DNA from 3 places in the Mesorhizobium sp. B4-1-1 genome. Region 1 is predicted to be linked to each of the others. Evidence: predicted binding sites of a transcription regulator. Region 1 holds the regulator's gene; each other region holds the start of a gene.
What was found. The regulator LexA, encoded in region 1, represses DNA repair genes until DNA is damaged. The targets are predictions, from matches to a motif close to TGTTCNNNNTGTGTTCNG.

Region 1 (10,643 bases):
GCGTCACAGGCAAGACCGGCGTGGAGATGGAGGCGCTGACCGCGGCGTCGGTCGCCTGCCTCACCATCTACGACATGGCCAAGGCGGCGGACCGCGGCATGGTGGTTTCCGGCATCCGGCTCGTCGAGAAGACAGGCGGCAAGTCCGGCGACTACAAGGTGGATGCCTGATGGCCTTGGTTCCGGTCGCCGAAGCGCTCGAACGCCTGCTCGACGGCGCCGCGCCATTGCCTGGCGAAAGCATTCCGCTCGCCGAAGCGGCTGGGCGGGTCCTGGCGGAGCCGGTCGTGGCGCTACGCACGCAGCCGCCATTCAACGCCTCGGCCATGGACGGCTATGCCGCAAGATCCGCCGATGTCGCTTCAGCGCCGGCTAAACTTGAGGTCATAGGCATGGCGCCCGCCGGGCGCGGTTTCTCCGGAACCGTCGGCAAAGGCCAGGCCGTGCGCATCTTTACCGGCGCGCCGCTGCCTGAAGGCGCCGACACCATCGTCATCCAGGAAAACGTCCGCGACCTTGGCAACCGCCGGATCGAAGTGACGGAGCCGACCGCCGAAGGACGCAATGTCCGTCGCCGCGGGCTCGACTTCGGCCAGGGCGACGTGCTGCTCGAAAAAGGCCGCGCGCTCGACGCGGCGGCCCTTTCGCTGGCGGCCTCGGCCAACCATCCTGCCTTGAATGTCGTGCGGCGGCCGCTGGTTGCGATCATCGCCACCGGCGACGAATTGCTGCCGCCGGGCAGCGCGCTCGGCCCCGACCAGATCATTTCGTCCAACGCCTATGGCGTCGTCGCCGCCGCCCAGTCGGTCGGCGCGCGCGCGCTCGATCTCGGCATCGCCGCCGACCGCCAGGAGGCGATCGCCGCGCTGGTCAGGAAAGCGGTCGAGGCGAACGCCGATGTCATCGTCACGCTCGGCGGCGCCTCGGTCGGCGACCACGACCTCATCCATGACGTGCTGACCGGCGAAGGCATGCAGCTCGACTTCTGGAAGATCGCCATGCGCCCCGGCAAACCGCTGATGTTTGGCCGGCTTGGCAATGTCCGTTGCATCGGCCTGCCCGGCAATCCGGTGGCAAGCATCGTCTGCTCGCAACTCTTCCTGAAGCCGCTGCTTGCCAGGCTCGGCGGCCGCGATCACCGGCAGGACGTGCGAACGGCCCGGCTGGGCGCCGCGATGCAGGCCAACGATCTCAGGCAGGACTACGTGCGCGCCGTCGTGCGCGAGGACTCCGGCACCCTGGTCGCGACGCCTTTCGGCATCCAGGATTCCTCGATGCTGCGCATGCTTGCCGACGCCAACGGCCTGATCGTGCGCCAGCCCTTCGCGCCCGCCGCGCAGGTCGGCGCCGAGTGCAGCGTGCTGATGCTGCGCTGAGCCGGTCTATCCCGCCGTTTTAAACGCAATTCTCGACCGAAACCGTTCACACCGCCGAATTGCTCTATTCGGCGATCAGTGCGCGAGTGAGGGGATGATCCGGATCTCCGAGCCCATCGACAACGTTGAAATGATGCCGGTCCGGCTCGACCACTGAACCGGTGGCGGCGCCGAGCCCGGTCCAGATGTTGGCAAGCAACGCGCTCTGGCGCAGGAATTCCGAACGCTCGCCGCCGCCGACCCAACAGGTGACGCGGGCTCCCTGCCGAGGCCGCAGCAAAGCCGGGCTTTCGCTCAACGCTTCCTTCTCGTCGATGTTCAGGGTCTCGTTCAGTGCGGTGAACATCAGCGGCCGAAGGTCGTGCAGGCCTGAAATCGAAACGACCTGGCGTATGCGCGGCGTCACATCGGACGACAGCGGCGAGGCCGCGGTCACCATCCGGCTGACGAGATGTCCGCCGGCCGAGTGCCCGGTCAGCACCAGCGGACCATCGATCATCGCCGCCGCCTTCTCGATCGCTGCCGCAACCTCGTTGACGATGCCGCTGATCCTGGTTTGCGGGCAAAGCGTGTAAGAAGGCATGGCGACGGCAAAACCGTGGCCGACCGCACCTCCAGCCAGATGCGACCAGGAGGTCTTGTCTGATTCCATCCAGTAACCGCCATGGATGAACACGACGAGCCCCTTTGGCGCAGCAGGTGGGAGAAACAGATCGAACCGGTTGCGTGGCGCTTCGCCGTACACGATATCGAACCGCGCCCTGCCTTGCGCCAGCAGCTTTTCCCGAAAGGCCCGCGCCGGTTGATCCCAAGCCGCGGGCCAGCGGTCGCCGCCGGCGATGTTCGCGCCGTTGGCATAGGCGTTGTCCCAGTCGGCAATACGGTGTCTGAGCAACGGCCCCTCCACGATCAGCTCAATGTCGAGTGGTTTTGATTGGCATCGCCGCGGTCAGGTAACGGTTGTCTTGACCGCGAAGCGGGCTTCTCGCCAGACGCCGGTCCGCAAGATGTCTTCGAGCACTTCGACGGCCTTCCAGACATCCCTGTAGCCGACATAGAGCGGGGTAAAACCGAAGCGCATGGTCGACGGCGCCCGAAAATCACCGATCACGCCGCGTTCGATCAGGGCCCGCATGATCTGGTAGCCATGCAGGTGAATGAAGGAAATCTGGCTGCCGCGTTTGGCGCCGTCGCGGGTGCTTTCCAGCGTAAGATCGTAACCGCCGCACCGTGCTTCGACGAGTTCGATGAACAGATCGGCCAGCGCAATGCTCTTCCTCCGCACCGTCGCCAGGTCAACGCCGTTCCAGATGTCGAGCGCGCCTTTCAGCGTCCGCATCGACAAGACCGGCTGCGTGCCGCACAGAAATCGGCGGATGCCGGTGCCTGGCGCATAGGCTTGCTCGAAGGCGAACGGCCGTGCATGGCTCCACCACCCGCTGAGCGGCTGCCGCACATCGGCAAGATGCCGCTCGGCCGCATAGATGAAAGCAGGAGAACCCGGCCCGCCATTGAGATATTTATAGGTGCAGCCGACGGCGAAATCGGCGCTTGCCCTGTCAAGTTCTACCGGCATGGCGCCCGCGCTGTGGCAGAGATCCCATACGATCAGCGCACCGGCGTCATGCGCCATGCGCGTAAGCGCCGCCATGTCGCGCAACTCGCCGGACTTGTAATTGACGTGGTTGACCAACACCACCGCGACGCGTTCGTCGATCAGTTCCTCGATGGTCGGCGCGTCCACGCCAGCCAGGCGCAGGACAGCGTTCTTTCCGGTCGAGGCCACCCCTTCGGCCATATAGATATCGGTCGGAAAACTGTCGCCCTCGGCAACGATCACGGTTCGGTCCGGCCGCATCGCCATCGCCGCGTGCAGCACTTTGTAGATGTTGATCGACGTGGTGTCGCAGACCACGGTCTGGCCCGGCGCCGCGCCGATCAGGCGCCCGAGCCGGTCGCCCAGCTCGACCGGCATGTCGAACCATCCATCCTTGTTCCAGGCACGAATGAGGTCATGCGCCCACTCCTCGGCGGCTGCCTTGCGCAACTCGTCGAATGCGGCGTGCGAGGCCGCTCCCAACGAATTCCCATCGAGGTAGATCACCCCCTCCGGCAGGACGAAGCGATCGCGCAGGGCGCGCAGCGGATCCGCGGCATCCATCGCCTCGATCTCGGCGAGATCAGGAATTCCCCCCATCATGCTGCCGCCTCCATTTCGGCATGGCGCCTCACGCGGTTGGCCAAGGGCGGTTGTCTCACCACCGTCCATGCCACGGCAAGAACCTTCTGCGCCATGTTAGCTGGTCCATAGACGGCGAAGACCATGGATCGGAATCATTGCCGAAGTTGGCATTTTGGGTCCGTTTCGTTCACGGTGAAGCACATTCGCGCAAAGCCGAAGCGATCCCGCCCCCGCCTTTGTGGCGGTGGTGGACCGCGCTGCAGCTTGAGGAGGGCTGCAAAATCGAGCGGAATCAATGACACCGCCGACCTGGCTCGGCCGAGTATCGCTTGGATGCAACATTGTTTCCGAAATCTCAACAAATTCACTAAACTTTAAACGGTTGCGGAACACAACTGGAACAGATAGTGTTTGTTCTGGGTTTGTTTTTCTGATTCTGGTTTCAGAACCAAGGGGCCGCCATGCTGACGCGCAAACAACATGAACTGCTGATGTTCATCCATGAACGCCTCAAGGAGAGCGGGATTCCGCCGTCTTTCGACGAGATGAAGGAAGCGCTCGACCTGGCCTCCAAATCGGGCATCCATCGGCTGATCACGGCGCTGGAAGAACGCGGCTTCATTCGCCGGCTGCCGAACCGTGCGCGCGCGCTTGAAGTGCTGCGGCTGCCCGACTCGATCGCGCCCGGCCTGAATGCAGCGAGAAAGTTTTCGCCGAGCGTCATCCAGGGCGGCCAGGGCAATCTCGGCCGCCAGGTCAAGCCGGCCACGCCCTCGCGCACGCCGACACCCAGCAATGACGACGACGCTGTTTCGGCCGTATCCATTCCCGTGATGGGTCGCATCGCCGCCGGCGTGCCGATAGACGCCATCCAGCACCAGACGCATTCGATCTCGGTGCCGCCGGACATGATCATGGGCGGCGAGCATTATGCGCTGGAGGTCAAGGGCGACTCGATGATCGAGGCCGGTATCTTCGACGGCGATACCGTCATAATCCGCAACGCCAATACGGCAAGTCCGGGCGAGATCGTGGTGGCGCTGGTCGACGACGAGGAAGCGACCCTGAAGCGGTTTCGTCGCAAGGGTGCCTCGATCGCGCTCGAGGCCGCCAACCCGGCGTACGAGACCCGTATCTTCGGACCGGACCGGGTCAAGGTTCAGGGTAAGCTCGTCGGACTCATCCGCCGTTACTGAGCAGAACCGCGCGGCGGTCTTCGCCGGAACTGCGTGCCATCTATTCTGTAGGCTGCGGCGCGACCGCCGGCTTTTCCGGTCGTTGATAGGGCGGCAGCCCCCTCGCCTCACGCGCGTATTTCCGCTGCTCGTGCCAGGGCCGGTACGGTTCTTCGACCGCGTAGCGAACAGTTGGCCGCGCGGTTGCCGATTGCGGATCGAAGAAGATGGCGGCGCTGCCGTCGCGTGCCAGCTGCCGCTTGGTGACGACAAGCACGCGCGGATCGCGGCATGGGTTGTAGGCCGTGGCGTCGTCGATGACGATGAGGTCGGCGAAACCGCAAGCAGGCCGGGCGCTGGCGCGATTCTCGGCGAGCGCGACGATGGCGCCGGAAGGATGCCGGCCGATGCAGAGGTCGCCGGTGCAATAGAACGGCGAGCCGGGCGGCAGGTGGACGGGATCGGCGATGTCCATGGCGTCTTTGGCGAACGTCTCCGGCGGTACGATTTCCTCGGCTTTCAGCGCCCGTTTCCAGTTGTCGGTGGTGAACTCGTTGGAGCGCGTGCGGTTGATGGCAAGCTCGCCGCCGCCGATCGGCATCGCCACCAGATGCGCGTCCTCCGAGACAAGCACATCCGGGGCGCGGGCATGGGGAATGGCCAGCAGCGCGGCGAGCGCGAAGGGTATGGCGGCAAGCCTCAGCCAGGTGGTGGCCATCGTCGCGATGACCAGCGCGACCGTGGCCAGCAGCACCGACTGGATCGAGATCAGCCCGACGGCATCGACCGGTGAGCGCTCGGAGATCCACGCCGAGATGGCGATCATCGCCGTCAGGCCCTGGCCCATCACATAAAGGAATGGGCCGTCGAAGCCGAAGGGCATGGCCAGCGCGCTCAACACAGCAAACGGCATGACGATCAACGAAACGATCGGCATGACCGCCAGATTGGCCAGCAGGCTGAGCGGCGACACGCGCTGGAAGTGCCAGATCGCAAACAACAATGTCGCGCTGCCCGCGATGAGCGACGTTATAGCGGCGCCGCCCACTCCAACCGCCACTTTTCGCGACACGAAGCCGAGAAACGAACGCTTTGCCGGCGGCGCGGTCGTTTTGCCGGCGCGATAGTCGGCAAAACCGGCATAGGCGCCGACCAGCGCGGCGGTGGCGGCGAAGGACATCTGGAAGCTCGGGCCGACCACTTCATGCGGCGAGACAAGGATGACGGCGATGGCCGAGATCGCCAGGTTGCGCATGGTGAGCGCCGCGCGGTCGAAGAGCACGGCGGCGAGCATCACGGCCAGCATGATGAAACTCCGCTCGGCCGCCACCACGATGCCGGAGATCACGAGGTAGGCGGCGATCGAGAACAGCGCGATTGCAGCGGCATATTTCTTCACTGGCCGGCGCGACGAGAAATCCGGAAACAGCGCGAAGGCGCCGCGCAAAAGGACCATGATCGTGCCGGCGACCAGCGCCATATGCAGCCCGGAGATCGAGATGATGTGGTAGATGCCGGTCCGTCGCATCGACTCGTTGATGGCTTCCGGAATGCCGGCGCGGACGCCGACGATCAGTGCGGCTGCGATCTCGCCTTCGGATCCGCCGATGGCGCTCCTGATGTGATCGGCGATCCCTTCGCGCGCGTTTTCCACTGCCGATGCGACGCGCGCGCCAAAGGGCGCTTCCGCTGGCGCAATCAGCTTTGGATCACCCAGGAAAAAGCCGCTGCCGCCAATCCCGGCAAAATAGCTGTCGAATGAAAAGTCGTAGCTGTCCGGCCGAACCGGGCCGGTCGGCGGCAACAGCTTGGCATAGCCGGTCAGCATCGACCCGGCTGTCATGTCGGGCGGGATCCTGCGCGCCGAAAGCCTGACGCGATCCGGCGCGTAGTGCAGCTTCGGATGCTCCGTGGAAATCAAGTCGATGGTCAGCCGGACCCGGCCATTGGCCATCGCCTCGGCGGTGACGAGGCGGCCCGTCAGCCGTGTCTGGATTTCCGAACCCAGCATCGGGATTGCCATCCGCCAGGTCTCGACCTTGGCCGCGAGAAAGCCCAAGGCGCAGAAAAACGCCGCCATGAAGACAAGGTGCGTTCTGTGCCGGGAATGTGAGACCGCCGCGCAGACCGCCATCAGGGCCACTGCCGCAAGCGGCCTGTAGAGATCCGGCTCAGCGCTCAGCGAGAAGTAATAGATGACGCCGGCGGCCAGAAACACCGGCACCAGCAGGAAGCCGATGCCGCGGTCGAGCTCGGTGGCGGCAGCGGTGCCGATGCTTCGGCGCAGTGCGGGAAGCGAGGCGCGGCCAAGCTGTCTGCGGATTCGGCCGACGCTCGCCGTTGGCGAGACCGGCCGTATTGCGCCGTCAGCGAGCGGCATAAGCTCGGTAGATGCCCGCGGCTCCGGGAACGAAACCGGCGCGGTCTCTTCGGGCGTGGCATGGGCAAACATCAGGCGTTCGCTGACGCCAGCTGTCGTTCCCCCGCCCTCCTCCGCGCCCCGGCCACGTCCAGCCATCGGGTCTGCCCCTTGCGCCCCAGACCGCCTATGCTACATGAACGCCGGTCGCGTGGAAGTCCGCGCGAAACATGCATTTTTTCAGTGCTTCCTCGAGAGTTCCATGTCCGACAAGGTCGTCACCCGTTTTGCCCCCTCGCCCACAGGCTACCTGCATATTGGCGGGGCGCGTACGGCGCTGTTCAACTGGCTCTATGCCAGGCACACCGGCGGCACGATGCTGCTGCGCATCGAGGATACCGATCGCGAGCGCTCCACCGAAGCTGCCACCGCCGCCATTCTCGACGGGCTGACTTGGCTTGGCCTCTCCTGGGACGGCGAGGCCGTCTCGCAGTTCGAGCGCGCGCCGCGTCATCGCGAGGTGGCCGAGGAGCTGGTGCGCATGGGCAAGGCCTATTACGCCTACGAGACGCCGGCCGAGCTCGAGGCGATGCGCGAGGCGGCCCGGGCCAAGGGTCTGCCGCCGCGCTACAACGGCCAGTGGCGCGACCGCGGCCCCTCCGAGGCGCCGGCAGGCGTCAAGGGTGCGATCCGCATCAAGGCGCCGACCGAAGGCGTGACGATCGTCAACGACCGCGTGCAGGGCGAGGTGCGCTTCCCGAACAAGGATCTCGACGATTTCATCATCTTGCGTTCCGACGGCGTCCCGACCTACATGCATGCCGTCGTCGTCGACGATCACGACATGGGCGTCACCCACATCATCCGCGGCGACGATCACCTGACCAATGCCGCGCGCCAGACGGTGATCTACGACGCCATGGGCTGGGATGTGCCGTCGATGTCGCACATCCCGCTGATCCACGGCGCCGACGGCGCCAAGCTGTCGAAGCGGCACGGCGCGCTCGGCGTCGAGGCCTATCGCGCCATGGGTTATCTGCCCGAGGCTCTGCTCAACTATCTGGCCAGGCTCGGCTGGAGCCATGGCGACGACGAGGTGATGTCGGTCAAGGACATGGTCGCGTGGTTCGACATCGGCGACGTCAACAAGGGCGCGGCGCGCTTCGACTTCGCCAAGCTCGAGGCGCTGAACGGCGTCCATATGCGCAAGATGGATGACCAGGCGCTATTCAACATCTTCGTCGCCACCTTGCCCTATCTCGAAGGCGGCCCGACGCTCGCGGCAAAGCTCGACGACAGGCGCAAGGCGCAACTGCTTGCCGCCATGCCCGGTCTCAAGGAGCGGGCCAAGACCCTGGTCGAACTGGTCGACGGAGCGGCGTTTCTGTTCGCCGAGCGGCCGTTACCGCTGGATGAGAAGGCGGCCGGCTTGCTCAACGCGGATGCGCGCGCGATTCTGCGCGGCGCGCATGGCGCATTGTCTGCCGTCGAGGGCGACTGGAGCGCCGCCTCGGCCGAGGCTTCGATCCGCGACTTTGCGCAGGCCGGCGGGCACAAGCTCGGCGCCGTGGCACAGCCGCTTCGGGCCGCGCTGACCGGCCGCAGCACCTCGCCCGGCGTGTTCGACGTGCTTGCCGTGTTGGGTCGCCAGGAAAGCCTGGCGAGGATTGGAGATCAAATCGATTAGGAGCGAACTGGCCCAAGAAGATTGGCATTGAAAGGTGTGTTTCGCAGTGCAACATTAGGCCTTGGCCCAATCTGGCACGCACCTCCTAAAATGCGATGGCAAGTTCGCGCATTCCGGTGATTTCGACGTGTCGTTTGCAGGAATTGCCTTGCCGGCATGAGGAACATAAAGGAGTTTGCAATGAGCGAAGCTGCGACAAAACTGGAACCGAGCGGCAAGGCGCATGAGTCGACCGCCAGGCTCGAACTTGCCGGCAAGACCCATGAATTCAAGGTGCGAAGCGGGTCGACCGGACCTGACGTAATCGATATCGGCGCGCTCTACAGCACGACCGGCGTCTTCACCTACGACCCCGGCTTCACCTCCACGGCAAGCTGCGAGTCGGCAATCACCTTCATCGACGGCGATGCCGGCATCCTGCTGCATCGCGGCTATCCGATCGACCAGCTTGCCGAACATGGCGACTTCCTCGAGGTCTGCTACCTCCTGCTCTACGGTGAACTCCCGACCAAGGCGCAGAAGGAGGATTTCGACTATCGCGTGACGCGCCACACGATGGTGCACGAGCAGATGTCGCGCTTCTTCACCGGCTTCCGCCGCGACGCGCATCCGATGGCCGTCATGTGCGGCGTGGTCGGCGCTCTATCGGCCTTCTATCACGACTCCACCGACATCTCGGATCCCTACCAGCGCATGGTCGCTTCGATGCGCCTGATCGCCAAGATGCCGACGATCGCGGCGATGGCCTACAAATACCACATCGGCCAGCCATTCATTTACCCGAAGAACGAGCTGAACTTCGCCGCCAACTTCCTGCACATGTGCTTTGCCGTGCCGTGCGAGGAATACAAGATCAATCCGGTGCTGGCGCGCGCCATGGAGCGCATCTTCATCCTGCACGCCGACCATGAGCAGAACGCCTCGACCTCGACCGTCCGCCTTGCCGGCTCCTCGGGCGCCAACCCGTTCGCCTGCATCGCCGCCGGCATTGCCTGCCTGTGGGGTCCGGCGCATGGCGGGGCCAACGAGGCAGCGCTCAACATGCTGGGCGAGATCGGCCATGTCGACCACATCCCGGAATTCATCGCCCGCGCCAAGGACAAGAACGATCCGTTCCGGCTGATGGGCTTTGGCCACCGCGTCTACAAGAACTACGATCCGCGCGCCAAGATCATGCAGAAGACGGCGCATGAGGTGCTGGGCGAACTCGGCATCAAGGACGATCCGTTGCTCGACATCGCCATGGAGCTGGAGAAGATCGCGCTGACCGACGCCTACTTCATCGAAAAGAAGCTCTACCCGAATGTCGACTTCTACTCCGGCATCACGCTAAAGGCGTTGGGCTTCCCCACCACCATGTTCACCGTGCTGTTCGCCGTTGCCCGCACCGTCGGCTGGATCGCGCAGTGGAAGGAAATGATCGAGGATCCGCACCAGAAGATCGGCCGCCCGCGCCAGCTCTACACCGGCGCCACGGAACGCGATTACGTGCCGATTGCTAAGAGATAGGGAATAGTGAGTAGGCAGTAGGCTACTGCCTACTGCCTACTGCCTACTGCCTACTGCCTTCCTGATACACCCCATCACCACTTCGGCGGCGATCTCGCCCGAGGGCCGCTCGGTCGTCATGCGCCGGGCGATCTCGGCAAAGCCCGCCATTTGCCAGGCGCGCATGCCGGTGTCGGCAAACAGGGCTTCCAGCTGCCGGGCCAGGTTTTCCGGCCGGACATACTGATCGTAGAATTCCGGCACCAGCGCGCGGTCGGATATCAAATTGGGCAGCAGTGCCGACCACGTCGTCACCATATGCTGCAGAATCTGGCGCGCGATCGGGTCGAGCTTGTAGCAGGAAACCATCGGAACGC
Region 2 (10,643 bases), 360 kb from region 1:
GAAGGATGCAAACCGTCACCGGGACCGACATCTTGGCCGGCAGGGCATGCGCCTTCTCCTCGGCCAGCGACATGCGCTTGTGCCGCATTTCGTCGGAAAAGACGCGCAGCGAGCCCGACAGGCTGGTGCCGAGTTCCTTGGATTGCTGCAGCAGCGTCGCGAAGGAGCGAACCTCGTCGAGGCTGAGGCGGTCGGCAAGCGCCTTCAGGGCGTCGTCGAGGCTGCGCCCGGCCCGCAACTCCAGCGACACCAGGATCAGGTTCTGGCTGAGCGACGGGTAGGTCCTGGCAAGCTCCCTGGAGACCCGCTCGATGCCGGCCTCCATGCTCATGCCGGCATCGGAGCAGACGATCATCAAATCCATGAAATCGGGAAAGCCGTTGCGGTATTCGCGCATCTTTTCCCGAACCTTCTGCGTCAGCACCAGGCCAGGCAGGAAATAGCCGCCGGCACCCGACAGGATGATGAAGGTCCAGCGGCTGGTCATGGTCGACTCGGCACTGGCAGCCCAGTGGTTGACCAGGAATGCGCCGAGCGCCGCGCCGACCAGCGCGGCGAAACGGATCAGGAAGAACATGCCGACGGCGCGCGGCTCCATGTAGCCGGCCTGGATGAGCTTCAGGCGCAGCCGCGCGACATTTTCCGGATCGCTCTTGGCATAGAACTCCTGCGCCCGTTTCACCGCCTTCTCGCGCACGGCGTTGGTGCTCTTCTTGGGCGCGGGCTCCGCCTGCTCGGTCGGCTGCGAAATCTCCACCTTCAGCCGGCGCTTGACGTCGCCGCGATCGCCCTTGGCGAGCACCAGCGGCCAGGCGACGGCGCCGCCGCCCAGCACGAGGAGCAGCACGGCGACCGGCATCGGCGAGGTCGGCGCGAGCGAAGCGAGGAAGCGGATGACGTCTTCCATCTCAGAACCTGAAATTCGACATCTTGAACATGATGGCGTTGCCAAGCAGCAGCCAGAAGACGGAGCCGCCCAGCATGTACCAGGTCTTCGGCACGTCCCAGACATCCTGGTAGAATTGCGGCATCAGCACCATGATGGCGGTGAACAGAAGCACGGGGACCGCGGTCAGGATGTAAGCCGACATGCGCCCCTCCGTCGAAATGGCGCGCACCTTGCGGCGCAGCTTGCCGCGGTCGCGGATCGTCGCCGACAGGCCGTCGAGGATCTCGCGCAGATTGCCGCCCGAACTGCTCTGGATCGACACCGCCGTGACGAACAGCGGCAGGTCCTCATGCCCCACCCGGTCGAAAAGGTTGTTCAGCGCCGAGACCAGGTCGGAGCCATAGGTCACCTCGTCGGCGACGACGCCGAACTCGGTGCCGATCGGATCGGCCATTTCGCGCGACACCATGGCAACCGCCACCGGCACAGGATGGCCGGCCTTCAGGCCGCGCGTGATCAGCTCCAGCGCCTCGGGCAGTTGCATGCCGAACCGCTTGTGCCGGCGCTTGCGCAGGAAGCGCATGGCCATTACCGGCAGCACCGGCAACAGCAAGACAAACAGGATGAGGCCGAACAGGAGCGGCAGGCCCTTCCAGATGCCGACAAGCGCCAGCGCCGCGGCCACGCCCGAGGTGATCGTCAGGAACTTCGGCAGCGGCGTGGTCATGCCGGACTGCGTGCGCAGGGCGCGGAAGCGGTCGAGGGAAAAGATGGAGCCGCCGCCGTCGATCCCGCGTTCCTTGCGCAGTTGGATCAGCACCTGCTCCTGGCTGATCTTGTTCTCCGCGAGCTTCATGCGCCGGTTGATGGCCGTGCGCTTGTCGCTGCGCCCGGCATAGAGCAAATAAAGGCCCTCGGCGATCATGATGCCGGTGAGCGCCGCCGCGGCGTAGACGACATAGACCGGGCTGTATCCCTCGAACACCGGCCTAGTCCTGCGGCCGGCCGGGTTCGAAATACTTGCCCGGGAATTCGATGCCCATGTTGCGCAAGTCCTCGAGGAAGCGTGGCCGGATGCCGGTCGCTTCAAAGTGGCCTAGGATCTTTCCGTCCGCCTCCATGCCGGTGCGCACGAAGCGGAAGATCTCCTGCATCTGAATGACGTCGCCTTCCATGCCGGTCACTTCGGCGACGCTGGTAACCTTGCGCTTGCCGTCGGACAGGCGCGTCAGCTGGACGATGATGTCGATGGCGCTGGATATCTGGCTGCGGATCGACTGCACGGTCATCGGCATGCCGGTCATGCCGAGCATCTGTTCCAGACGCGAGATGGCATCGCGCGGCGTGTTGGCATGGATTGTGGCCATCGAGCCTTCATGACCGGTGTTCATCGCCTGCAGCATGTCGAAGGCCTCCTCGCCGCGGCACTCGCCGAGGATGACGCGGTCGGGGCGCATGCGCAGCGCGTTCTTGACCAGATCGCGCTGCTTCAATTCGCCGTGGCCCTCGATATTGGCTGGACGCGTTTCCATGCGCGCGACATGCGGCTGCTGCAGTTGCAACTCGGCCGCGTCCTCGATGGTGATCAGGCGCTCGTCTTCCGGAATGAAGGCCGACAAGGCGTTGAGCATCGTCGTCTTGCCCGTGCCGGTGCCGCCTGAGATGATCGTGGTCTTGCGGGCATGCACCGCCGCCGCCAGCACCTCGGCCATGTTCTGGGTGATGGCGCCGAATTCGACCAGCTTGTGCAGGCCGAGCTTGTTCTTGGAGAATTTGCGGATCGACACCAGCGGCCCGTCGACGCCGACCGGGCGGATCGCCGCGTTGAAGCGTGAGCCGTCGAGCATGCGGGCGTCGACCATCGGCTGCGATTCATCGACGCGGCGGCCGACCGCCGCGACGATTTTATTAATGATTCGAAGTAGATGTGCCTCATCCTTGAACGGGATGTTGACCTGCTGCAACTTGCCGCGCTTTTCGACAAAGCAGTTCTGGTGACCGTTGATCAGGATATCGTTGATCTCGGGGTCCTTGAGCAGCGGCTCTAGCGGGCCGAGGCCCACCATCTCGTCGACGATGTCGTCGACCAGGGCGTCGAGTTCGGCGTTGTTGATCGCCATCCGCTCGTTGCGCGTCTTTTCCGAGACGAATTCATGCACCTGCCGGCGCATTTCATCCCGGGGCAGCCGCTCCAGCGCCACGAGGTTGATCTCCTCGAGCAGCATGCGATGGATACGCACACGCGCATCGAGCACCTTGTTGGCGCTCTTTGCAGGCGCTGCTTCAGGCTTCGGCGGCGCCGGCTTGCGGGTCGTCGGAATGATCACTGCATTGTGCGTCACCGAAACGGGTTCGGGCGCCCGCTGCGGACGAACGTCGCGGCTCTGCAGGTTGGAAAAGCGGCTGTTCATCCTGCTTTCCTCTTCAGCAAGCCCTTGCCCAGGCCGAACAGCGACTTCGACTTGGCCATCGTCTGCACGGCCTCCTCCGGCAGAATGATCTTCTTCAGGTCGTTGACGACATTGGCGTTGGGATCGATGGCGTGCAGCGGCACGCCGCGGTCGACCGCCTCGCGCACCAGCCGGTAATTGTTGGAGATGCCGCCGACGAAATGCTCGCCGAGTATCTCCTGGACGTCAGCCTGCTTGATGCCGCTGTCGAACATCTTCTGCTCGAAGCGGTTGACGATGACGTTGGGCTTCACTTCCTTGCCGGCGGTCTCATAGACGGCCTGGATGAGACGCTGCGTATGGCGCAGGCAGGGTACCGTCATCTCGGCGACGATATAGAGCTTGTTCGAGCCGAGCAGCACCGTCTCTGTCCAGGGGAACCATGTGCGCGGCATGTCGATGACGACATTGTCGAAATAGGCCGCCACGAGGTCGAGCATGCGCACCACGACATCGGTCTTGAACGAGCGCATGTCCGACGGGCGCGTGGGAGCAGCAAGCACGCACAGCCCGCTCGCATGCTTGGACAGCATCACGTCAAGCAATTGCCGGTCGAGGCGCTCCGGCTGGTTCTCGATTTCCGTGATGTCGAAGCGCGGTTCGAGATCGAGATATTCGGCGCAGGCGCCTTGCTGGAAATTGAGGTCGACGACGCATGTCGAGGCGCCGCGCGTCACCGAATGATGCAGTTGGAACGCCGTCTGCAAGGCGAGCGTGGTGGTGCCGACGCCGCCGGCGGCCGGCATGAACGTGTAGATGTGCGATTCGGTGTTCTCTTCCCGCCCCGGCCCTTGCAGCGCACGGATGACGGAACGCACCAGGTCGGCCGTGGTGATCGGCTTGACCAGGAAATCGGCGACCTTGAGCTGCACCAGGATACGCACCGCCGCCGCGTTGAATTCCTGGGTCACGACGATCACCGGAATGCGGCCTTCCAGCCGTCGCATGACGCGCTGTAGCGACTCGATTTCCTCGAGCTTGGCTGCATCCATGTCGACGATGACCGTGCCGAAGTCCGTCTCGAGGATCTCGCCGCGCAGCTCGTTGACGCTCTTTTCCAGCGTCAAAAGCTCGATGACCTCGGAGGCCGCGAAAGCCGTCCGTGTGTCTTGCAAGAACGTCGTGTCCGTCGAAACGAGCAGGATCTTCTTGGTCTTGCTACCAGATGCCATCGTCGTCAGCCCGTCAGTCCGATGTCGTTGATGATGATGTCGTCGGCGCCGACCCCGAGCCAGCCTTCGCACCGACGGCGGTGCTCTCGGAACCCGGACGCCGGGCCGGCACGAGAAGCCGGGTGTTCTGCACGCCGTACTTCCACGGATCGACCATCTGCATGGCGGTGTTGGAAGCCTGTGCGTTGCCGACTCCGGGCGTCACCCCTTCGGTGCGGACATAGTCGTCGCTGGTGCAGCCGCCGGCGAAACCCGACAGGAGCAGAGCGATGCAAACGGGGATGCGCATGGCCTTAGTCCTTTGGCAGATCGAGGAAGTGGCCGGACGTGGCGGCAGCCATCGGGCGGGCGGCGCTGCCGTCCGCCAGCGTCACCGGACGCTTCGACGCCGAGGCGTCCACTTCCTCGGTGTTGTTCAGGAAATAGTCGGCGGGACTTGCCGGCTGAGTGCCGTCGGTCGGCTCGACCATATTCTTCGAGGGATCGACCGGCTTGACCAGGTAAGGCGTGACGATGATGACCAGGTCGGTCTCACGCCGCTGATAGGATTTCGACGAAAACAGCGGACCGAGCACCGGCAGCCTGCCGATCCCCGGCACCCGCGATGTCGTGATGTCGTTCTGCGACTGCAGGAGGCCGGCGATCATGAAGCTCTGGCCGTTCTTGAGGTCGACCGATGTCCTGGCGCGGCGCACGATGAAGGCCGGAATGGAAATGCCGCTGCTGACCTGGATGGAAGCGGACGGGTCGATCGAGGACACTTCCGGCGCGATGTCGAGGCTTACCAGCCCGTCCTTCAGCACCGTCGGCGTGAAATCCAGGCCGACGCCGTACTTCTTGTAGGTGACGCTGATCTTACCATTGTCTTCGGAAACCGGGATCGGGAACTCGCCGCCGGCAAGGAAGCTCGCCGTCTGGCCCGAACGTGCAATCAGGTTTGGCTCCGCCAGCCGCCGCGCCAGGCCGCGTTCCTCCAGCGCCTTGATGGCGATGTCGATGGAAACGCCGTTCGAAAGCAGGCTGCCGATGATCTCGCCTGTTCCGGCAGCCGTCAGGTTTCCCCCATCCGGGTTCAGCACGACTTTGCGGTTGCCGATGCCATAGGCGAAATTGGCGGCGTATTTGGCGCCGAGATCCTGACCGGCCTGGCGATTGATCTCGACGAAGCGGACGTTGAGCTGCACCTGCTGCGAGGACGAGATGTTGACCGAGTTGATGATTTCCTCGTTGCCGGAAAAGCGCGACGCGATCTTGCTGGCCTTGTCGGCGGCGACCGCATCGTCGGCCTCGCCCGACAGCACGACGCGGCCGTTCGCCGAACCGACCTTGATCTTGGCGTCGGGCACGCTGGCGCGGATGGTGCTGGCCAGTTGGTCGGTGTCCAGCGTCACCTCGATGTCGATGGTGCCGACAAGCTGCTTGTTCTGGTCGAACAGGGCGATGCCGGTGGTGCCCAGATTGTTGCCGAGCACGTAGAAGGACTTGTCGGTCAGCGGATTGACGTTGGCGATCTCCGGATCGCCGATGACGATCTGGTAGAAGGCGGCGCTCGTCATGATCGTCTTCGGCTTGCCCTTGGCCACCTTGATCGAGGCGTTCTTGTTCGCCGAGACATAGACGACGTCATTGCCAGCCCTTGCCGGCGCGGCGACGCCAAGCATTGCCGCCGCCAGCGCTATCGCGCCGAGAAGACGCCATCCCCCGGTCGTCCGAAATGCATCAAACCCGAACATCTTGCCCCGTCCCTGCCGGTCCCCACCGGCTATTGCTGCAGTTCCTGCGGCGGTTCCCGTGAAGGAACCTTGTATTCCTCGACCTTGTCGCCACGCGTCACGATCACCGTCTTTAGTTTCGGCTCGCCCTGGTCTTTCGTCACTGCGTTGACGAGCGAGGCGGTGCTCGCCTGCGCGTTTGCGGCAACCGAGCCGCCGAAGGACGAGATGGTCGTAAGCCCGCCATTGCTGGCGGTTGCGTCGGCGGCGGACCGCAGCGACAACGACAGCGTGCCGACGGTGCGGGCAAGCGCCACTTTCTGCGCCCCTTCGTTGGTGACTTCGAGGGTCACGGAATTGGCGATTTGCGGCTCGGTCTTGCGCTCGTCGGCGCCCTGTCCGACCGAAAGCACCTTGGCGTCGGAGACGACGATCTCGGACGTGACGGTCGACCCGGCGGCGCCTTGCGCATTCTTGGACACTTCCTGGATATCGCCAGCGTCGCGTGTCAGCACGACGTCCACGCGGTCTCCCGGCGTGATGAAGCCGCCGACACCGGCGATCTCATCGGTGCGGATGGTGACGGCCCGCATTCCCGGCGACAGCATGTTGGAAAGGGTGGCGCGGCCATTCGGCCCCGACAGCTTGGTGAGCAGCACCGGTTCGTTGACCTCGACCGGCGACAGCACGACCCGGCTGCCGTCCGCAAGCAGCTTGTCGATCGTCGGGAAAGCACCTTGCGGCAGCGAATCCTGCGGCCACGGAATCTCGGCGAGCTGCGGCCGTCCGAGCTCCATGCCGTAGCGCAGCGGCGCGCTTGCGACCACGATGGTCTTGAACTCGACCTTGGGCTGCTGCGGCGCCATGACGGAGACGACCTTGACCTCGGGCTGCGCCTTCGCCTGGCTCTTGACCCAGAAATCCGCCGCAAAGATCGAGATCGCGCCGAACACGGCGGCGATGCCGATCATGGTTATGGCCCTGCCCCTCACAACGAAACCCCTGACGCCCGTGGTCTTTTGTTGGTTAGGCCTCACGCTAGGCGTTAATGTTAAAGAATCGGGAACACCGGGGCACGCCGGCCGCCCTATTTCGGCCGGCTTGGTTATCGAATGGTTTTGGAATAAGAGACAGTTTGATCCCTGAACGGAACAGGAACTCGTTCGCCCGCCAAAAGCGTGGCAGTATCGAGACGTGATTCGCATTACCGGACGCTAGGCCCAGCATGGACGACAGCAACGACCTCTTCGGCAAGATGGAAAAGCCGGCACAGCCGGTGCGCGCGCCGTCACGCCCGGCCGATCCGCTCGTTCAGGCCGCGAAGCGTTCGACCGCCGTCCGCGACGGCAGCGAGGGCTACAGCGCCGCCGACATCGAGGTGCTGGAAGGGCTCGAGCCGGTGCGACGCCGTCCGGGCATGTATATCGGCGGCACCGACGACAAGGCGATGCATCACCTGTTCGCCGAGGTCATCGACAATTCGATGGACGAGGCGGTCGCCGGTCACGCCACCTTCATCGACGTCGAGCTTTCCGCCGACGGCTTCCTGACCGTCACCGACAACGGCCGCGGCATCCCGGTCGATCCGCATCCGAAATTCAAGAAGCCGGCGCTCGAAGTCATCATGACCACGCTGCATTCGGGCGGCAAGTTCGACTCCAAGGTCTACGAGACCTCCGGCGGCCTGCACGGCGTCGGCGTCTCGGTCGTCAACGCGTTGTCCGACCATCTCGAGGTCGAGGTCGCGCGCGGACGTCAGCTCTACCGCCAGCGTTTTTCGCGCGGCGTCCCGGTCAGCGGTCTTGAGCATCTCGGTGAGGTCCACAACCGCCGCGGCACCAGGACCCGCTTCCATCCCGACGAGCAGATCTTCGGCAAGGGCGCCGCCTTCGAACCGGCGCGGCTTTACCGCATGACGCGCTCGAAGGCCTATCTGTTCGGCGGCGTCGAGATCCGCTGGACCTGCGATCCGTCGCTGATCAAGGAAAAGGACCAGACGCCGGCCAAGGCCGAGTTCCATTTCCCCGGCGGCCTGAAGGACTATCTCAAGGCGACGCTCGGCGACGAATTCCAGGTCACGCGCGAGGTCTTCGCCGGCAAGAGCGACAAGCAGGGTGGCCACGCTTCGCTCGAATGGGCGGTGACCTGGTTCGGCGGCGACGGTTTCCTCAACTCCTATTGCAACACCATTCCGACCCCCGAAGGCGGCACGCATGAGGCCGGCTTCCGCAACGTGCTGACGCGCGGACTGCGCGCTTACGCCGACCTCATCGGCAACAAGCGCGCCTCGATCATCACCACCGACGACGTGATGATCTCGGCCGCCGGCATGCTGTCGGTGTTCATCCGCGAGCCTGAATTCGTCGGCCAGACCAAGGACAGGCTGGCGACGATCGAGGCGATGCGCATCGTCGAGAACGCCCTTCGCGACCCGTTCGACCACTGGCTGGCAGACAATCCGCAGGAAGCCTCGAAGCTTCTGGAGTGGGTGATCGCGCGCGCCGACGAGCGCGTGCGGCGCCGCCAGGAAAAGGAAGTCTCGCGCAAGAGCGCGGTGCGCAAGCTGCGCCTTCCGGGCAAGCTCGCCGACTGCACGCAGAACGCCGCCGCCGGCGCCGAGATCTTCATCGTCGAGGGCGACTCGGCCGGCGGCTCGGCCAAGCAGGCGCGCGACCGCGCCAGCCAGGCGGTGCTGCCGCTGCGCGGCAAGATCCTCAACGTCGCCTCCGCCGGCAACGACAAGCTTGCCGCCAACCAGCAGATTTCCGACCTGATCCAGGCGCTCGGCTGCGGCACGCGCTCGAAATACCGCGACGAGGATTTGCGCTACGACCGCGTGATCATCATGACCGACGCCGATGTCGACGGCGCGCACATCGCTTCGCTGTTGATCACCTTCTTCTATCAGGAGATGCCGAACCTGATCCGCGGCGGCCATCTCTATATGGCCGTGCCGCCGCTCTATTCGATCCGGCAGGGCGGCAAGGTCGGCTACGCCCGCGACGACGCGCACAAGGACGAACTGCTGCGCACCGAATTCACCGGCCGCGGCAAGGTCGAGATCGGCCGCTTCAAGGGCCTGGGCGAGATGATGGCCGCGCAGCTCAAGGAGACCACGATGGATCCGAGGAAGCGCACGCTTTTGAGGGTCGACGTGATCGACGCCGAGCAGGCCACCAAGGATGCCGTCGACGCGCTGATGGGCACCAAGCCCGAGGCGCGTTTCCGCTTCATCCAGGAGCGCGCCGAATTCACAGAGGCGGATGTGCTGGATATCTGATCGCCCGCCGGTCCATAACAGTCTCCGGCGCGGAGAACCGATGTGACCTGGACGCGGTTGAAAGAGGTTGTCGAGACGCCCTTAAGCGGTTTGACGCAGCCGACCCGTTCGGACTGGATTTTTGCCCTGCGCACGGTTTCGGCCGGACTGATCGCGCTGCTTGTCGCCTACGCGCTGAAGCTCGACCATCCGCAATGGGCGATGATGACGGTGTTCATCGTCGCGCAGCCGGTCGCCGGCATGGTGCTGGCAAAGGGCTTCTACCGGCTGCTCGGCACGCTGGCCGGCGGCCTGGCGGCCGTCGGCATCACATCGCTGTTCGGTGCCAATCCCTGGCTGTTGGTGAGTGTGCTGGCGCTCTGGATCGGCGTCTGCACGCTGGTCTCGTCGCTATTGCGCAACCCGGAAGCCTATGGCGCCGCGCTTGCCGGCTATACCGCGATGATCATCAGCCTGCCGGCCCTCGGACAGCCGCATATTGTCGTCGACCTCGCCGTCGCCCGCTGCGCGGAGATCGCGCTCGGCATCGTCTGCGCCGGCGTCACCAGCCGGCTGATCCTGCCGAAGCTCGCGGCCGACGCCATCATTTCCAGGTTGAAGCGCAGCATCCTCGACCTCGCCGAATATGCCGGCGGCGCCTTTTCCAACGGCGATCCCGCAAGCCTCGCCGCACTCCAGCGCAAGCTGATCACCGATGCCCAGACGCTTGCCGAGATGCGCACCTATGCGCGCCTGGAGGCGCCGAGCTTCGCCACCCGCGCCCACCCGGTGCGGCGCACGATCGGTCAGCTTCTGTGGGCGCTTTCGGCAGCGCGCGCACTGCACAGCCACCGCAGGCCGAAGAACGCGGCGCTCATTCCCATGCGCAGCGAATTGAAGGCCTTCGTCGGCGAACTTTCGGCGACACCCGGCGCGCTCGACGACACCGGCCCCTGGGTGGCGCGGCTCGATGCGATCGCAAGCAAGGCCAGGGAGATGCCCGACCTGCCCAACGATAACGGCTCCAACGATACCGCCGAAGAGAAGGTCGGCACCATCACCCGCCTGACCATTGCCGGCGATTTCGCCGAGGCGCTGAAGCAGGTGATGCGCGGTCTTGACGCGCTCCGCTCGCCTGTCTCCCGGAAATCGAGCGAGCGA
Region 3 (10,643 bases), on a different contig from region 1:
TCGCCCTTCGGAACCATGAAGCATGGCAAGGCCGACTATGCGACGCTCGAGCCGGCCTCCAAGCATCAGAAGATCGCCTATCCGAAGCCGGATGGCGTGCTGACCTTCGACCGGCTCTCCTCGGTGTTCCTTTCCAACACCAACCACGAGGAGAACGAACCGACCCATCTGATCGTCGGCGACATGGCGCTGCAGCAGCGTTCCGAGCACGATGTCTTCGCCGGTCCCTCGACCCGCTACTGCCCGGCCGGCGTCTATGAATGGGTGGACAAGGACGGCAACGCCGCCGCCGATCCGGCGGCAAAGGACGTGCGCTTCGTCATCAACGCGCAGAACTGCGTGCACTGCAAGACCTGCGACATCAAGGATCCGAACCAGAACATCAACTGGGTGCCGCCACAAGGCGGCGAGGGCCCGGTTTATCAGGGGATGTGATCGCCCCGACCGGGCCGTCTCGACCGCCGCCAAAGAGAAAGCCGGCGAAGGCACGGTCTACCGGGGCATGTGTGATCCGCGCCTTATCGGCCAAGGCCGTTGAAGCCGCGCGCCGAGTGTGGTCTGCTTCGCCCGAACAAGGAGGCGGACATGCGGCGGACCAGTCTGGCGATATTAGCTGCTGCCGGTGTGCTTTTGTGCGGGGCCGCCTCCGCCGGCACCAGGCTGACCGTGCATGTGCGCACCTACGACGTCGCCGGCAAGACCGGCGCGGAACTGATCGAGGCGATGGACGGCCTGGGGCCGAGGCACGGCCATGCCACGCGCGCCATCGCCGAGACTGGCTACGCTGTGCATTGGAAGCTCGATGTGACGCGCGACAACGGCATCTGCCGGCTGCGGCAGGCCAACGGCACGATCGACATCACCTACACGTTTCCGCGCCGCATGTCGCAGGCTGGTCCGGCCCTGGGCAGGCGCTGGGAGCGTTTCATGGCTGGCGTGCGCCAGCACGAGCACACCCATGGCCGCATAGCCAAGCAGATGATGCGGGCGACCGACACGGCGCTTGCCGGGCTGAAGCGGCAGGACAACTGGTTCTGCACCAGTCTTCGCCGGGACGCCAGGCGTCGCATCGACACGATCTATGCCGACTACGAGGCCAGGCAGAACGCCTTCGACGCGCGCGAGCACCGCGACGGCGGCCATGTCGAAAAACTGGTCAATGCGTTGGTGGGGAAGAACTGAACTTAAGTCCGTTCGCGTATCAGGAGGGCGTCAGCTGCGCGGCTCGTCCGGCGCCTCGTTCGCCGCCAGCGCCGACTTGTGCTCGTCCTCGGGCGCGTTGCTGTCGGACCGCAGCGTGAATTCGACCAGCACAGGCAGATGGTCGGAGCCGGTATCCTCCAGCCGGGCCGACGACAGGATCGTCACCCCGCCCTTGCTGAACACCTGGTCGATCGGCAGGCCCGCATAGCGGCGCAGGACGTCGGGCAACGTGCGGTGGATCCAGGTCGGGCCGGCCGACGGCATCAGCGTCATGCCGCCGAGCCGCGCCACCCGCCGCACCGCCGCGCTCCACGGCACGGCGTTGCAGTCGCCGGCCATGATGGCGGTCTCGCCGAGCCTGGCCAGCGGTTCCGCCAGTTCGCCGATCTGCCAGTATTGCTCCTTCGGCCACGGCCAGCTGAGATGGATCGCGGCGACGTTGACCGGAATGCCGCCGAAATCGATCGTGGCGGTCGCCATCGCGCCGCGCGGCTCGCAACGCGGCGCGGTGCCGACGGCGAAGGGGCGGCGCGAAAGCAGCGCGACGCCGAATATGCCGTTGGGATAGTCGCAAAGGATCCGATAGGGATAGGCGCTGGCAATATAGCCGAGCTCCGTGGCCCACATCCCAGACACTTCGTCGAGCGTGATGACGTCCGGATTGGTCCGGCCGATCAGCGACAGCACCTTCTTCGGCGTCGGATTGTTGAAGCGCAAGTTCATCTGCAGCAGGCTATAGACCATCCTGTCGGCCGGCTTTGCGAACGCCTGCGGCGTCGACAATCTCGGCAGCGCGCTTGTCGTCGTGGCGAAGCAGGCGATGGCGAAGACCAGCGCGGCGACCGCCTGCAGCCGGTAGGGGCCGGCAAGCAGCGCCAGCGCGAGCAAGGCCGTCAGCACGCTCAGATGCATGCGGAAATGCGAGAAGGAATCGAACGCCGGATGCAGCGTGCCGAAGAATCCGGCCAGCAACGCGGCCGAGCATGCCATCATCGCCAGGAATGTCAGTTGAGCCATCATGCTCAAGCGTGCGCCGCCCGTTGTCATTTGCTCCGACTGTCCCAGCCTTCCACCCGGATCGCTTATCGGCCAAATTGCGGCTCAAGCAAGACGACCGATTGCCTCGCCGGTGGCCGGCCGGCACGCGTCTACTGGAATGCCGTCTCGGAAAAGCTTCTCAGCTTGCGCGAATGCAACCGCTCCATCGGCATCTCGGCCAGCTTCTCCATCGCCCTTATGCCGATGGTGAGATGCTGCGCCACCTGCCGCTTGTAGAATTCGGTCGCCATGCCGGGCAGCTTCAGTTCGCCATGCAGCGGCTTGTCGGAGACGCACAGCAGCGTCCCGTAGGGCACGCGGAAACGGAAGCCGTTGGCGGCGATGGTGGCCGATTCCATGTCGAGCGCGATGGCGCGCGACTGCGACAGGCGCTGCACCGGTCCGCGCTGGTCGCGCAGTTCCCAATTGCGGTTGTCGATGGTGGCGACGGTTCCGGTTCGCATGATGCGCTTGAGGTCGTAGCCCGACAAACCAGTCACCTCGGCGACCGCTTCCTGCAGCGCCACCTGGATTTCGGCCAGTGGCGGGATCGGCACCCAGACCGGCAGGTCGTCGTCCAGCACATGGTCCTCCCGCACATAGGCATGCGCCAGCACATAGTCGCCGAGCGCCTGCGTGTTGCGCAGGCCCGCGCAATGGCCGAGCATGACCCACGCATGCGGCCTCAGCACCGCGATATGGTCGGTTATCGTTTTGGCGTTGGACGGGCCGACGCCGATATTGACCATGGTGATGCCGCCATGGCCGGGCTTCTTCAGATGGTAGGCCGGCATCTGCGGCAGGCGCTGCGGCGACGTGCCTTCCGATGCCGTTGCCCCGTTCCGGGTCACGACATTGCCGGGTTCGATGAACTCGACATAGCCGCTGTCGCCACTGGCCATCAGCTCGCGGGCCCGCGCCACGAATTCGTCGATGTAGAACTGGTAATTGGTGAACAGCACGAAATTCTGGAAATGCTGCGGGCTGGTCGCCGTGTAATGCGTCATGCGGTGCAGCGAGTAATCGATGCGCTGCGCGGTGAACGGCGCCAGCGGCCGCGGCTCGCCAAACGCCACCTCAAACGTGCCGTTGGCGATCTGGTCGTCGGTGCCGTCGAGATCCGGCACGTCGAACAGGTCGCGGATCGGCCGCTTGATGCGCTCGGCGGCCGCCCCGTCGACATAGGTGCCTTCGAGGAAGGCGAAATGCAGCGGGATGGGCGTCGTCGATTCCGCCACCGTCACCGTCACGCCGTGATTGCGCATGATGAGCCTCAACTGCTCGATGAGATAGTTCTCGAACAGTTGCGGCTGGGTGATCGTGGTGGCGAAATGCCCGGGCGTCGGCATATGGCCATAGGCCTGGCGCGAGTCGACCTGACTGAACGAGGTCGTAGTGACGCCGATCTGCGGGTAAAAGGCCCGGTAGCGCTTGCTCTCGTCCCCGCCAGCGGCAAGCGCGGCGAAGGAATCGCGCAGGAATTTTGTGTTGCGGTCGTAGAGCGCCTGCAGCGCCGCAACGGCCTTTCTGGCGTCGTGGAAGCTCTGCTTGCCGAATGGCTCCGGCATGACGACCGATTCGATAGCTTGGGGGTAGATTCGCTTTTCCATGGCTCAATATAGAGACTCAGGAGAGCGCTTGGGAGGGGGAGCCAGGCCTCAAGCGGTCCGGCGCGTCGTTTTTCTTCGGCTGCCTTATCCGCGCTGCAGGCTGATCAGCAGCACGAAGCCGACGCTGGTGTTCTTGCGCGGCGGCGCCTCGATCCTGTTGCCCGTGTCGGCGCGCATCATCGGCACCGCCAACACGGGGGCGGCAAGCAACATCAGGATGAGCGTCGCCCGCGGCAGCAGCCGAAGGGCATTGGTTGCGATGGCGGCGATGCGGTTCATTTTAGTGGTGTCCCCGTTCCAGCTTGGTCGTTTCAGCGCTTGAATTGGTTCACGAGGCCGACAACGTAGGCACCGGCCGTTCCCACGGGCGGGCTGAATGACCGGCCTCCGCAACGAGAATGGCGAAGAACATGCCAAACAGGCTCATCAGCAGGCAGACGATTGCGAAGCGGCGGGCAAGCATTTCTCTCTCCTTCAATGCGGGAGAGAATGCCGGAATGCCTCTGAACCGGTTCTGAGACCGGTATTCATCTGCGGTTCAAATTGATTGACGAGGTCTTGAACAGGTGCCGGTGGCGCAGCGCCGGTCCGGCGGAGCGCCGCCGCTCCAAAGGAAAACGGGGCCGTTCGGCCCCGTTTCGGATGATCTGGAATCTGGCGATCAGAGCTTATGCCAGGTCTGGCTCTTGCAGATCAGGCCGCCAAGTACGCAGCCGCTCATCTTGAGCGTCGTGCCCGTGAGCGTCGCCTTGCCGGAATAGGTCTTGTCGTTCGCCGGGTCGGTGATGTTGCCGGCATATTTGTTGTCGCCGGTCGCCTTCATCGAGCCGATCGTCTTGCCCGCATATTTGCCGGTCTTGAGGGTGATGGAGAACGAGCCGCCGCCGCCGATCGTCGCCGTCTCGCCGGACTGCGTCTTCCAACTGCCTTCGATCGGGTCGGCCCACGCGGCGCTCGCCATGATCACTGTGGCCGCCAGGGCCAGGCTCATCTTTCGAAACATCTTGTCCTCCTCCCTATGGGGTTGCGGCGGGCTCCGGTCCGCCTTCCTGCCCCTTACGCAAAGGTAAAGCTAATCCAGCTCCCGCCAAAACAAAAGCAGTGCCGCCACGGAAGGTTGCAAGGATTTTCGCGCCCCTGCATTGCCCGGAATAAACGAAACTCGAAAAACGCTTCGGTTTCCGTGGTTAGCGAAGTCTTGATTCCGCTCGCGGCAATTTTCATCGAATTTGATGCAAAATGGCTGAAACGCTGGATTCCCATGCTTAACAGTTTTTCGCGTTTACCTCTTGTTTTAGCTTTGTTTTCCTCAAATTAAGCAAGCCATTTAACGACAGATTCAAGGCCAGCCGTCATCCTCGAAAGCATCGAAAGAGCGCCCCGCCCCAAGGGAAAAGGAGGCGGCTCTCGGGAGCCAGACAGGGGATTGAAATGGCACGTTTTGAAATGCTTGAAGACGGCTTCGGCGCCATGGGGGCAACTGCCCAGGCCGACATTCTTTTCGAACTGGGCATGATGTATGCGACCGGCCGCGATTGCGAGACCGACGTCGTTGCCGCCCACAAATGGTTCAACATCGCCGCGATCAAGGGCTCGGCCCGCGCCGCCGAATTGCGCTCGGAGCTGTCGACCACCATGTCGAAAGTCGAGATCGCCACGGCGCTGCGCGAAGCGCGCGAATGGATGACGATGCACTGATCCTCAGCGCGCGCAGCGCTCGGAAGCTGATTGGGACAAGGCCGCGAAAAGACGGCCGGTCAAGAAGAACGAGAACGCGGCAGGTTGAAACAACCGAAGCCACGCAAAACAGGGAAGCGAGCGGGGTTCAGGCGCGGGGCGCCGGGGAAGCTCGATTGCAAAAAGCCGCGACCGGCCGGGACAAGGCCGGCGCGGCTTTTTGCATTACGCCTGGTAATCAGGCGCGTGGCCCAAGAAATCCTCGCCTAAATGAACCAAAACCTTCCGCATTGTGCTCTCGACAGTTTCGGCGAAGGGTGAAATTGTCCCGGCTCTGTGGAAGAAGCGCGGCCGGAGCGGCGCGCGCAAGTGGAGGAGTTCTTATAGTCATGAAAAAATTGGGTATTTTGAGCGCGGCCGCATTTGGCCTGATGATGAGCGCCCCGGTTGCCTTCGCCGACGACATCACCATTTCGGTGGTCGGCCCGATGACCGGCCAGCTCGCCACCATCGGTGACCAGTTCAAGCAGGGCGCGCAGGCTGCCGCCGACGCGATCAATGCCGCTGGCGGCGTCAACGGCTCCCAGATCAAGCTCGACATCGAGGACGACCAGTGCGATCCGAAGCAGGCGGTCTCGGTCGCCAACCGCATCGTCGCCAACGGCGTCAAGTTCGTCGACGGCCATGCCTGCTCGGGCTCAAGCATTCCGGCCTCGGCCGTCTATGCCGAAGCCGGCGCGCTGATGATGAGCCCCGCCTCGTCCAACCCGGTGCTGACCGATGCCGCGGCCAAGGCCGGCTGGCCGACCATCATGCGCCTCTACACGCGTGACGACGCGCAGGGCGCCTTCATCGGCCCTTGGATCGCCAAGAAATACGCCGGCAAGAATGTTGTCGTCCTGCACGACAAGAGCGCCTACGGCCAGGGTGTCGCCGATGCGGTGAAGGCGACGATGAATGCCGGCGGCCTCAAGGAAGTCGACTATGAAGGCATCAATGCCGGCGAGAAGGACTATTCGGCCCTCGTCACCAAGCTGAAGGAACTCAAGGCCGATGTCGTCTATTTCGGCGGCTATCACCCGGAGGCGGGCCTGATCCTGCGTCAGGCGGCCGAGCAGAACGTCAAGTTCCAGCTGATCATGCCGGACTCGATCGCCTCGCCGGAATTCTGGCAGGTCGCCGGCCCGGCCGGTGAAGGCACCATGTTTGTCTTCCCGTCGGACCCGCAGTCGAAGCCCGAAGCCAAGGACGCCGTCGCCAAGATCAAGGCCGGCGGCTTCACGCCGGAAGGCTTCACGCTGTTCTCCTATGCGGTGATCCAAGCCGTGGCTGAAGGCGTCAAGCGCGCCGGCACCGACGATCCGGCCAAGGTCGCGGAGGCGCTCAAGGACGGCAAGCCGATCAGCACCGTCGTCGGCGACGTTGTCTTCGACGAGAAGGGCGACCTGAAGAACGCCAGCTACGACATCAACCAGTGGCACGACGGCAAATACGCGCCGATCCAGCCGTAATTCGGTTCTGCAATCGAGGAAATGGCCGGGCTTGTCCCGGCCATTTTCGTTTGTGCCGTGGCATTGACGTACAGGCGAGGCCGGCGCTGTCCCGCCGACATAGCTATTCAATCATTCAGCACTTCAGCCCTGGCCGTCCTCCGCGAACCGGACCAGCACCGTGCCGTCGCTGACCTGTGCGCCCTCGGCCGCGATCTCGGCGATCACGCCGTCATGCGGGGCGGCGATCATATGCTCCATCTTCATGGCTTCGAGGATCAACAGCGGCTGGCCCTTGATCACGGCATCGCCCGCCGCGGCGCGCACCAGCTTGACCAGGCCTGGCATCGGCGCGCGCAGGCTGCCTGCGGCGGCTCCCGCCTCGTCGGCCTTGGCAAGCGGATCGGGAACCGTGAACGTATAGCCGACCGCGCCCTCGAAGACGGTAACGTGGCCGGGCCAGCGGGCGGCATGCGGCATGGTCCGCAAATCGTGCGTGTTCACCGCATCATGCGGTGCCTCCAGCGCCACCTGGAAGCGGCCGTCAGGCCGTGCCGAAACCCTGGCCAGGATGTTCTCCTCGCCATGGCGCAGGCGAATGCGGCGCGACAGCGTGTGGAAATGCGCATAGCCGGAAAGCGTGGACCAGGGATCGGCGGCGGGACCCGGCGTGCCGGCATCCATCGCGGCCAGCGCCGCCGCGGCGATCGTCTCGTCGCCCGGCCCGGGAATGGTGGTGAGCGCCTCCTGATGCCGCCCGATCAGCCCGGTATCGACGTCGCCGGCCGCGAAATCGGCGTCGGCCGCGAGCGCCGCCAGGAAGGCGGTGTTGACGGTCGAGCCGGCGACTTCGGTCCGGGCGAGGGCATCGCGCAGCGCGCCGAGCGCCGTGGCTCGGTCCTTGCCGTAAACAACCAGCTTGGCGATCATCGGGTCATAGAAGGGCGAGATCGCATCGCCGGCACGCACGCCGGTCTCGATGCGCATCGCTGCGCCTTCCGCCGCGGCGTCGGGGAATTTGAGATGATGCAGCGTGCCGGTCGCCGGCAGGAAACCCTTCGCCGCATCCTCGGCATAGAGGCGTGCCTCGAAAGCGTGGCCGGCAAGCGCGATCTCGCCCTGCGTTTTCGGCAGTTTTTCGCCGGATGCGACGCGAAGCTGCCATTCGACCAGATCGACGCCGGTGACCATCTCGGTGACGGGGTGCTCGACCTGCAACCGCGTGTTCATCTCCATGAACCAGAAGCGGTCGGCTTTGAGCCCCTGAGAGGCGTCGACGATGAACTCGATCGTGCCGGCGCCCGAATAATTGATCGCCTTGGCGGCCTTCACGGCCGCCTCCGTCATCGCCTTGCGCAGCACCGGCGTCATGCCGGGGGCGGGCGCCTCCTCGATCACCTTCTGGTGGCGGCGCTGCGCCGAGCAGTCGCGTTCATAGAGATGCACGACATTGCCGAAATTGTCGCCAAATACCTGCACTTCGATATGGCGCGGCTTGTCGACATATTTTTCCACCAGCACGCGATCGTCGCCGAACGCCGCTTTCGCTTCGCGCCGCGCGCCGGACAGCGCTTCCGAGAAATCGTCGGGGTGGTCGACGCGTCGCATGCCCTTGCCGCCGCCGCCGGCCCGCGCCTTGATCAGAACCGGATAGCCGATCTCGCGCGCCTTGGACGCAAGCAGCACGATCTCCTGCGCCTCGCCGTGATAGCCGGGCACCACCGGCACGCCGGCGGTCTCCATCAGCCGCTTGGCGGCGTCCTTCAATCCCATGGCGCGGATCGAGGCGGCGGAGGGGCCGATGAAGACGAGGCCCGCCGCCGTCACCTCGTCGACGAAGTCGGGGTTTTCCGACAGGAAGCCGTAGCCGGGGTGGATGGCCTCGGCACCGGTGGCGAGTGCCGCCGCCACGATCCTGTCGCCGCGCAGATAGCTCTCGCCGACGGGCGAGGGGCCGATATGCACCGCCTCGTCGGCCATCTCGACATGCAGGGCCTTGGCGTCCGCATCGGAATAGACGGCAACGGTGCGCACGCCGAGTTTGCGGGCGGTGCGGGTGACGCGGCAGGCGATCTCGCCGCGATTGGCGATCAGGATCTTGCCGAACATGGAGCCCTCCCGTTTTTCTGCGGGTGGCGCCAGTCCAGAAGGCGCCGATTTACTTCGAAACTGCGATCGCGCAGCCGCCGCTCGCGGTTCTGACCTTCCACTTTTTCAGGCCGTACTGGCAGTTGCGCAAAGCGATCTCTTCCGCCGCCTTCTGAGTCGGCGCGTTGAGTTTTGCCCCACAAATTATGTAAAGATCGACCACCCGCGAATAGAAGGTCGTCGCGTAGGCCGAATGCCCGCTCGCCGCTTTGTAAGCGAGATAAGCTTTGTAGCAGGCTTCCTTTGGATCCAGCGACAAATTTGGAGCAAACCGCTTGTCCCCCATCTTGCCAGCCAGCGATTCTGCCACCGCGGCGGCGGGTGCTGCGAATATTAGAACTACGGCAAGCATCGAGACGATCGGCTTGCGGCAATATTTCGAGATCATTTCCACCCAACCCCATTTGCCCAGTGCAAGATGAGGAATAACGAATATTTTTCGCCCGCGCCAGCGGGCGTTTGGAAATTCGCACTTGCCTGTACTGTGGAATCGCTTGGTCCATAAGTTCAGTCTTTCTCAGCGTCAGCAGCGGCCCGCCGGTAAAGTTCCGCCATCTGGTCGTCGAAGCAGCAGAAAGTAAGGACCTCCGGCACCGTGTTTTGTCGCAAGAAGTCGGCTGTCGTGCCTACGGCGATACTGGTCGCTTCGTCCTTGGGAAAGCCGTAGATGCCGGTCGAGATCGCCGGAAAAGCCACCGTCCGGCAATCATGGCCACGCGCGATTTCGAGCGAGCGCCGATAGCAGGAGGCGAGCAGTTCGGCTTCGCCCTTGCCGCCGCCTTGCCAGACCGGCCCCACCGTGTGGATGACATAGCGCGCCGGCAGCCGGTAAGCCTTGGTCAGCTTCGCATCACCGGTCTTGCAGCCATGCAGCATACGGCATTCGGCGACCAGCTCCGGCCCTGCCGCGCGATGGATGGCGCCGTCGACGCCGCCGCCGCCCAGCAGCGATGAATTGGCCGCGTTGACGATGGCATCGACCGCGAGCCTGGTGATGTCGCCGGTGTGCACGCGGATCCTGTCGCCGAGAGCGCCCATCGTCACATCCTGAACACGCCGAATTTCGTCTCCTCGATGCCGGCATTGAGCGCCGCAGAGAGGCTGAGTGCCAGCACTTCACGGGTCCTGGCCGGATCGATGATGCCGTCGTCCCAGAGCCGCGCCGAGGAGTAGAGCGGGTGGCCCTCATGCTCGTATTTCATTAGGATAGGCTTTCTGAACTTCGCTTCCTCGTCGGCGCTCCATTCACCGCCCTTGCGCTCGATGCCCTCGCGCTTGACCATGGCGAGCACCGTCGCCGCCTGCTCACCGCCCATCACCGAGATGCGCGCGTTCGGCCACATCCACAGGAAGCGGGGTGAATAGGCGCGGCCGCACATGCCGTAATTGCCGGCGCCGAAGGAACCGCCGATGATCACGGTGAGCTTCGGCACCTTCGCGGTGGCGACCGCCATGACCAGCTTGGCGCCGTCCTTGG

Region 2: a site for LexA is predicted at 7,366-7,383, ahead of parE (DNA topoisomerase IV subunit B). Genes of this name have one in related genera too.
Region 3: a site for LexA is predicted at 5,142-5,159, ahead of FJW10_RS23335 (sel1 repeat family protein). Genes of this name have one in related genera too.

Annotation. Positions count from the first base shown of each region.
Region 1 covers NZ_VFTH01000001.1:50,880-61,522, forward strand. Annotated here, with positions in the region: gene moaC (cyclic pyranopterin monophosphate synthase MoaC) at 1-170, shown strand, start outside; gene glp (gephyrin-like molybdotransferase Glp) at 170-1,375, shown strand; gene FJW10_RS00260 (alpha/beta hydrolase) at 1,440-2,270, opposite strand; gene kynU (kynureninase) at 2,325-3,572, opposite strand; gene lexA (transcriptional repressor LexA) at 4,019-4,753, shown strand; gene FJW10_RS00275 (ComEC/Rec2 family competence protein) at 4,794-7,250, opposite strand; gene gltX (glutamate--tRNA ligase) at 7,354-8,778, shown strand; gene gltA (citrate synthase) at 8,959-10,287, shown strand; gene lpxB (lipid-A-disaccharide synthase) at 10,324-10,643, opposite strand, start outside.
Region 2 covers NZ_VFTH01000001.1:413,568-424,210, forward strand. Annotated here, with positions in the region: gene FJW10_RS02080 (type II secretion system F family protein) at 1-907, opposite strand, end outside; gene FJW10_RS02085 (type II secretion system F family protein) at 909-1,874, opposite strand; gene FJW10_RS02090 (CpaF family protein) at 1,879-3,300, opposite strand; gene FJW10_RS02095 (CpaE family protein) at 3,297-4,511, opposite strand; gene FJW10_RS02100 (hypothetical protein) at 4,525-4,800, opposite strand; gene FJW10_RS02105 (type II and III secretion system protein family protein) at 4,805-6,172, opposite strand; gene cpaB (Flp pilus assembly protein CpaB) at 6,274-7,194, opposite strand; gene parE (DNA topoisomerase IV subunit B) at 7,449-9,503, shown strand; gene FJW10_RS02120 (FUSC family protein) at 9,546-10,643, shown strand, end outside.
Region 3 covers NZ_VFTH01000019.1:8,745-19,387, reverse strand. Annotated here, with positions in the region: gene FJW10_RS23365 (electron transfer flavoprotein-ubiquinone oxidoreductase) at 1-435, shown strand, start outside; gene FJW10_RS23360 (DUF922 domain-containing protein) at 586-1,182, shown strand; gene FJW10_RS23355 (endonuclease/exonuclease/phosphatase family protein) at 1,213-2,223, opposite strand; gene FJW10_RS23350 (AMP nucleosidase) at 2,352-3,809, opposite strand; gene FJW10_RS23345 (hypothetical protein) at 3,936-4,130, opposite strand; gene FJW10_RS30995 (hypothetical protein) at 4,180-4,314, opposite strand; gene FJW10_RS23340 (DUF2147 domain-containing protein) at 4,513-4,854, opposite strand; gene FJW10_RS23335 (sel1 repeat family protein) at 5,283-5,549, shown strand; gene FJW10_RS23330 (ABC transporter substrate-binding protein) at 5,918-7,039, shown strand; gene FJW10_RS23325 (acetyl/propionyl/methylcrotonyl-CoA carboxylase subunit alpha) at 7,163-9,127, opposite strand; gene FJW10_RS23320 (hypothetical protein) at 9,177-9,554, opposite strand; gene FJW10_RS23315 (O-acetyl-ADP-ribose deacetylase) at 9,674-10,204, opposite strand; gene FJW10_RS23310 (carboxyl transferase domain-containing protein) at 10,207-10,643, opposite strand, start outside.